DNA from 3 places in the Streptomyces tritici genome. Region 1 is predicted to be linked to each of the others. Evidence: riboswitches for the same ligand, from Rfam matches in the RefSeq annotation. Region 1 holds a riboswitch; each other region holds the start of a gene.
The links. Region 1 has a riboswitch for cobalamin ahead of cobN (cobaltochelatase subunit CobN). Riboswitches for the same ligand answer to the same signal wherever they lie in the genome.

Region 1 (2,250 bases):
CGAGGAACATCTCGCCGGGCGGCGGGCCCCAGTGCTCCTCGACCTCGGCGCGCAGCTCCTCGGGCAGCTGCGCGTACCAGCGCTTGTAGTCGGCGGCCGGGATGCGGACCGGGTTCCGCGCGAGCTGTTCCTCGGTGAGCCAGTCCTGGTCGTGGCCGCCGGCCTCGATCAGCGCGTAGATCAGCTCGTCGCCGTCGCCGGAGACCAGGCCGGGGATCTCGGCCCTGGGGCCGAAGTCGTAGCCCTCGGCGATCAGGCGGTCGAGCAGCGCCACCGCGGAGGCGGGGGTGTCCAGGCCGACCGCGTTGCCGATGCGGGAGTGCTTGGTCGGGTACGCGGACAGGACGAGCGCCAGCTTCTTCTCGGCGTTCGGGATGTGCCGCAGGCGGGCGTGGCGAACGGCGATGCCGGCGACGCGGGCGGCGCGCTCGGCGTCGGCGACGTACGCGGGCAGGCCGTCCTCGTCGATCTCCTTGAAGGAGAACGGGACGGTGATCAGGCGGCCGTCGAACTCGGGGACGGCGACCTGGCTGGCCGCGTCCAGCGGCGACAGGCCCTCGTCGTTCTCCTCCCAGGCGGCGCGCGAGCCGGTCAGGCACAGCGCCTGCAGCACGGGCACGTCGAGCGCGGCCAGCGCGCCCGCGTCCCAGGACTCCTCGTCGCCGCCGGCCTGCGCCTCGGCGGGCTTGGTGCCGCCGGCGGCGAGGACGGTGGTCACGATCGCGTCCGCGGTCCTCAGCCGGTCGAGCAGCTCCGGCTCGGGGGCGCGCAGGGACGCCACGTACAGCGGCAGGGCCTGCGCGCCGGCGTCCTCGATCGCCGCGCACAGGGCGTCGACGAAGGCGGTGTTCCCGCTCATGTGGTGGGCGCGGTAGTAGAGCACGGCGATGGTGGGGCCGGTCTCGTGGCGCGGGGTGCGCTCCAGCGGGCCCCAGGTGGGGGCGGCGGCCGGGGCCTCGAAGCCGTGGCCGGTGAGCAGCACGGTGTCGGACAGGAAGCGGGCCAGCTGCTCCAGGTTGGCCGGGCCGCCGTGCGCCAGGTAGGCGTGCGCCTCGGTGGCCACGCCGATCGGCACGGTGGAGGTGGCCATGAGCTGGGCGTCGGGGGCCTGTTCGCCGGTGAGCACGACGACCGGCTTCTGCGCGGCGAGGAGAACGTCGAGGCCCTCCTGCCAGGCGCGGATGCCGCCGAGGAGCCGGACGACGACCAGGTCGGCGCCGTCGAGCAGACCGGGCAGGTCGTCCAGGGGGAGCCGGGAGGGGTTGGCGTACCGGTACGCGACCGGACCGCCGGCCGCGCGGGCGCTGAGCAGGTCGGTGTCGGAGTGCGACAGCAACAGAATTCGCATGCGAGCGCAGGCCTTCCTCGGGGTTGTCCGCGCCCCGGGTGGTCGTGTGGACGGCAAGGAGTTCCTGACTCACCGTCCCCGTCGCCGGGGCCGGCTCACAGTGGCGGGACCGCGCCGGAATCTCACCGGGCTTCCTCCCCGGGGTCCTTCGACCCCATGCCGTCTGCATAGTAGATCCTGGCCGCGCCGGGCCGGGCGGGGCCGGGGAGTCGACCGGATCACACCTCGTGGAAGGCCGGTTTCCCGTGGGTATGCTCGCCGCCATGCCGCCCACCCCACCCACCTCGCCCGAGCCGGGCGAACCGCTCGTACGGGACCGAGGCGACGCCTGCCCGGGGGCGCTGCGCCTGCACCCCGCCGACGACGGGCGTCTCGCCCGACTGCGCCTGCCCGCAGGTGTGTTGACGGAGCGTCAGGCGGAGGTCCTGGCCGACGCGGCGCTCCGGCTCGGCGACGGGCAGGTGTCCGTCACCTCGCGCGGCAACGCGGAGCTGCGGGGCCTCGGCGAGGGCTGCGGGGCGGAGCTGGCGGAGCTGCTGGCGGGGGCCGGCCTGCTGCCGTCGGCGGCGCACGAACGGATCCGCAACATCGTCGCCTCCCCGGCCGCCGGCCTGGACGGACTCGGCCACGCCGACGTGCAGTTGTGGGCGCGGGAGCTGGACGCGCTGCTGTGCGCACAGGAGTGGACGACGTCCCTTTCGGGCCGTTTCCTGTTCGTCCTGGACGACGGCCGCGGCGACGTGGCGGGCCTCGGCGGCGATGTGACCTTGATCGCAGAGCCCGGGGGCGGCGCCCTGCTGTACGTCGGCGGTGCGGCGTACCGCGTCGCCGCCGCCGACGCGCCGCGCGCGGCCCTCGCCGCCGCGGACGCGTTCCTGCGCGCGGCGCGCGACAGCGGCGCC
Region 2 (2,250 bases), 3.3 Mb from region 1:
CCGCGCCCGCCTTGGCGGCCGTGCCCGCGGGGTCACCGCCTGCGGGAGGAGCGCCCGTCTCCCCGGACGCGCCCGCCTCGGCAGTCGCCTCCGCGGCCGCCAGCGCGCGGGCCTCGCCCTGTCGGCGGCCCTTGCGGAGCCCGAAGTAGTACGCGAGCACGCCCGCGCCCAACGCCGCCTGGAGCGAGAACAGCGCGGACTCGATCTCGCCGGACGGCGGCTCGTACAGCGGGGTGAACCAGGGCTCGTAGTCCGGTCGGAGTTCCGTGATCGCCGCCTCGGCCTCCCCGTCCGCGCCCGTGAACGGCTCCTCCTTGTGGTCGCCGAGACCGAGCGCGAGCGGCACCACGGCCAGTGCGGCGACCACGAGCAGCAGCAGACTGTTGATCTTCGCGTTGCGGCTCATCACCGGGCCCCCGCCTCCGTCGTCGTACCGGCCTTGGCGCCGCCCTGGAGCAGCACGCCGAGGCGCGTCAGCTCGCCCTTGCTGGACTGGATGAGCAGCCGCATCACGAGCACCGTGAGCAGCCCCTCGCTGACCGCCAGCGGGACCTGCGTGACGGCGAAGATCGAGCCGAACTTCGCGAGCGCGCCGGCGATGCCGCTGCTCGGGTCCGGGAACGCCAGCGCCAGCTGGACGCTGGCGACGCAGTACGTCGTGAGGTCGGCGAGGAACGCGCCGAAGAACACGCTCACCATCAGCGGCACGTCGAACCGCCGCAGCAGCCGGTACACCCCGTACCCGGCCCAGGGCCCGACGACCGCCATGGAGAACACGTTCGCGCCGAGGGTGGTGAGCCCGCCGTGGGCGAGCAGCAGGGCCTGGAACAGCAGCGTGATCGTGCCGAGCACCGCCATGATCGGCGGCCGGAACAGGATCGCGCCCAGCCCCGTGCCGGTCGGGTGCGAGCAACTGCCCGTCACGGACGGAAGCTTCAGCGCGGACAGGACGAAGGTGAACGCACCCGACGCGCCGAGCAGCAGCGTGGACTCGGGGTGGGCCTTGACCTCACGGGTCAGGGCGCGGACGCCGTGGACGACGAACGGGGCGGACGCGACACCCCAGGCGGCGGCGTGCAAGGGGGGCAGATACCCCTCGGCTATATGCATGGTTGGGAGACCCTCTCCAGCACCTCGTGGATGGACAACGCACCTTGGCCGGTCTCCTGGCTGACGGTCATGCCGCCCGGACTCCGCCTTCCCAGACCGCAGCGGTCACCCGCGGCGGTCCAGTGGCTTCCCGCGAGGGATGGAGCCGGACCTCCCGATCACAGTGGCGAGGGCCGCACCGGTTCCACACCGGTTTCCCGTACACCAAGGCGCTGCGACACTAGTGCGTTGACCAGGTGCATCACAACACGGCCGGGTGGCTGCGGAGGCGTTTGGGACGTGTGCCACACAAGGTGCCGCCGTGCCGCCGCCGGGCCCGGCGCGGGCGGCCGCGCATGGTGAGGGGTCACTCCTTGCGGTATCCGTACGCCTCCGAGGCCGCCGCGGCCACCGCGTCCAGGTCGCCGCCGGCGCTCGCCGTGACGAGGGCGGCGACGGCGCCCTCCAGGAAGGGCGCGTCCACGAGCCGCGCGCCCTCCGGCAGTTCGTCGCCCTCCGCGAGCAGGGCCTTCACCGTCAGTACGGCGCTGCCCAGATCGACCAGCAGCGCCACGCCCGCGCCCCGGTCGACGGCCCGCGCCGCCTCGGCGATCAGCGCGGAACTGGTGCCGAGCCCGCCGTCCGCGGTGCCGCCGGCCGCGGCGAGCGGCGCGGTCGAGCCGCCGCCGGTCAGCCCGCGGGCGAGTTCGGCGACGGCGGAGGCGACGGCGGCGCTGTGCGAGACGAGCACGAGCCCGACGTACGGGCGCTCCCCGTCCGGCCCCGCCGCACTCACTCGGCCCCCCGAGTCTTCTCGGCCGTCTCGGCCAGTGCGGCGATCAGCAGCGCGGAGGAGGCCGCCCCCGGGTCCTCGTGCCCGATGCTGCGCTCGCCGAGATAGCTGGCCCGGCCCTTGCGGGCCTGCAGAGGCACGGTCGCGAGCGCGCCCTCCGCGGCCGCGTCGCGGGCCGCCGCGAACGACTCGCCCAGTCCGTCGACCGCCGGCAGCAGCGCGTCCAGCATCGTCTTGTCGCCGGCCTGCGCCCCGCCGAGCTGCGCGACCGCCGCGACCCCGGCCGCGAGCGCCTCGGCGAGCCGCTGCCGGGTGACCGTCTCCGCGTCGCCGAAATCCTTCCCGGTACGCCGCAGCAGCGTCCCGTA
Region 3 (2,250 bases), 2.3 Mb from region 1:
GCTCGGCACCTACCTCGGCGGCTGGCGCATCATCCGCACCATGGGCAAGGGCCTGACCGACCTCCAGCCGCAGCAGGGCTTCGCCGCCCAGACCAGCGCGGCCACGGTCATCCTGGCCTCCTCCAACCTGGGCTTCTCCCTCTCCACCACGCACTCCTGCTCCGGCGCCGTCATGGGCGCGGGCCTGGGCCGCAAGGGCGGTGTCGTCCGCTGGTCGACCGCCACCCGGATGTTCGTCGCGTGGGGTCTGACCCTCCCGGCCGCGGGTCTCGTCGGCGCCGGCGCCGAGTACGTCGCCCGGCAGGGCGACTGGGGCGTCTACACCGTCACGGCCTTCCTGATCGCCTCCTGCCTCGCGATCTGGATCATCTCCCGCCGCCAGGTCGTCGACCACACCAACGTCAACGACGTCGACGGCGACGCCGAGCCCGCGGGTGTCGTCACCACGGCCATCGCCGCCGTCACCCCGCCGCCGGCCGGCTCCGTCGCCGCCGTCGCGGACGAGGACCTGAAGACCACCATCCCCGCGCCGGCCTCCACGGACCCGACCGCTCCGCCGGCCTCGGCCGCCGCGCTGTAAGGAACGAACCACATGAAGATCGACTGGGCAGCTCTCGGCTCCGTCTTCGGAGTCAGCCTCGTGGCGACCGTCGCCCTCGTGGCCCTGTTCACCCTCGGCATCGTCGGCCTCTCCAAGCAGGAGCAGGCGGCGGCGCGGGGCGGCTCCGCCGTCCTCGCCCGGACCGGCGCGTACGCCTGCTTCGCGCTGTGCGCGGCGGCCGTCGCGTACGGCATCTATCTGATCGTCGCCTAAGCGGCGCCGAACCTTCCGGCCGGGCGGGCCGCACCTTCGGGTGCGGCCCGCCCGGCCGTCGTGTTTGTGGTGCTTCGCACAGTGACCCGTCGCAGGTCAAGGGTGAGTTGACGGCCGTTCGCGGGGCGTGGTGGACTCACGGGGCCATTACGGCGGCAACGAAGAGGAAGCCCGGTGCGAATCCGGCGCGGTCCCGCCACTGTGACCGGGGTGCGAACCCCGGGAGCCAGGAACTCTCGCCGCCGGTCACGTCGAGCCAGGGCGCGGACCCTGAGTGAGGACCTTGCGCCATGCCTGGCCGCAGTACAGCCACCGCTGTCTTCGCGTACGGCGCCACCGCCGGTCTGGTGGCCGATCTCGCCCTGGGCGATCCCCGCCGGGGCCATCCCGTCGCGGCCTTCGGGCGCGCCGCCGGGGCGGTCGAACGGCTGCTGTGGCGCGACCACCGCGGCTGGGGCGCCCTGCACACCGCCGTCTGCGCGGGCGGCGCGGCCGCCGTGGGCGCGCTGGCGGCCCGTGCCGTCCGGGGCCGGAACGCCGCCGGGGTCGCCCTGACCGCCGCGTCCGTCTGGGCCGTCGTCGGCGGCACCACCCTGGGCCGGGAGGCCAACGCCATCGGCGGGGCGCTCGCCGTCGGCGACCTGGAGGTCGCCCGGGAGCGGCTGCCGCATCTGTGCGGACGCGACCCGCAGTCCCTGGACGGTCCGGCGATGGCCCGCGCGGTCGTGGAGTCGGTCGCCGAGAACACCTCCGACGCGGTGGTGGGCGCGCTGGTCTGGGGAGCGGCGGCGGGGGTGCCCGGGCTGCTGGGCTTCCGCGCGGTGAACACCCTGGACGCGATGGTCGGCCACAGGTCGCCGCGCTACCGCCGCTTCGGCTGGGCCTCGGCCCGGCTCGACGACCTGGCCGGCTGGCCCGGCGCCCGGCTGACCGCGGCGCTGGCGGTGGCGGCCGGCGGCGACCCGCGCGGCGCGGTACGGGCCTGGCGGGCGGACGCGGCGAAGCATCCGAGCCCCAACGCGGGCCCGGTGGAGGCCGCGTTCGCGGGGGCGCTGGGCGTACGGCTCGGGGGCACGCTCTCGTACGGCGGCCGGGTCGAGCACCGGCCGGTGCTGAACGGAACGGGGCGGCCCGTCGAGGTCGCCGACATCGCACGCGCCGTCGCCCTGTCGCGCCGGGTGACGGCGCTGACGCTGGGGGTCTGCGTGGGCGGCCGGATGATCGTGAACGCGCTGAAGCGGAGGGGTGCATGAGGGGCGGGGGGCTGCTGGTCGCCGGGACCACGTCCGACGCGGGCAAGAGCGTCGTCACGGCCGGGATCTGCCGCTGGCTGGTCCGCAAGGGCCTGAAGGTGGCGCCGTTCAAGGGACAGAACATGTCCCTCAACTCCTTCGTCACGCGCGAGGGCGCGGAGATCGGCCGGGCGCAGGCCATGC

Region 2: it holds a riboswitch for cobalamin, as region 1 does, so the genes downstream of both, ACNJ93_RS01740 (energy-coupling factor ABC transporter permease) here and cobN (cobaltochelatase subunit CobN) in region 1, are expected to answer to the same signal.
Region 3: it holds a riboswitch for cobalamin, as region 1 does, so the genes downstream of both, ACNJ93_RS06285 (cobalamin biosynthesis protein) here and cobN (cobaltochelatase subunit CobN) in region 1, are expected to answer to the same signal.

The regions. Positions count from the first base shown of each region.
Region 1 is NZ_CP183183.1:3,636,374-3,638,623, forward strand. Features, by position in the region: gene cobN (cobaltochelatase subunit CobN) at 1-1,348, opposite strand, end outside; cobalamin riboswitch at 1,386-1,524, opposite strand; gene ACNJ93_RS16885 (cobalamin biosynthesis protein CobG) at 1,600-2,250, shown strand, end outside.
Region 2 is NZ_CP183183.1:362,288-364,537, reverse strand. Features, by position in the region: gene ACNJ93_RS01745 (energy-coupling factor ABC transporter substrate-binding protein) at 1-406, opposite strand, end outside; gene ACNJ93_RS01740 (energy-coupling factor ABC transporter permease) at 406-1,110, opposite strand; cobalamin riboswitch at 1,139-1,362, opposite strand; gene ACNJ93_RS01735 (PTS-dependent dihydroxyacetone kinase phosphotransferase subunit DhaM) at 1,457-1,885, opposite strand; gene dhaL (dihydroxyacetone kinase subunit DhaL) at 1,882-2,250, opposite strand, start outside.
Region 3 is NZ_CP183183.1:1,348,382-1,350,631, forward strand. Features, by position in the region: gene ACNJ93_RS06275 (inorganic phosphate transporter) at 1-580, shown strand, start outside; gene ACNJ93_RS06280 (hypothetical protein) at 593-814, shown strand; cobalamin riboswitch at 951-1,073, shown strand; gene ACNJ93_RS06285 (cobalamin biosynthesis protein) at 1,105-2,067, shown strand; gene ACNJ93_RS06290 (cobyric acid synthase) at 2,064-2,250, shown strand, end outside.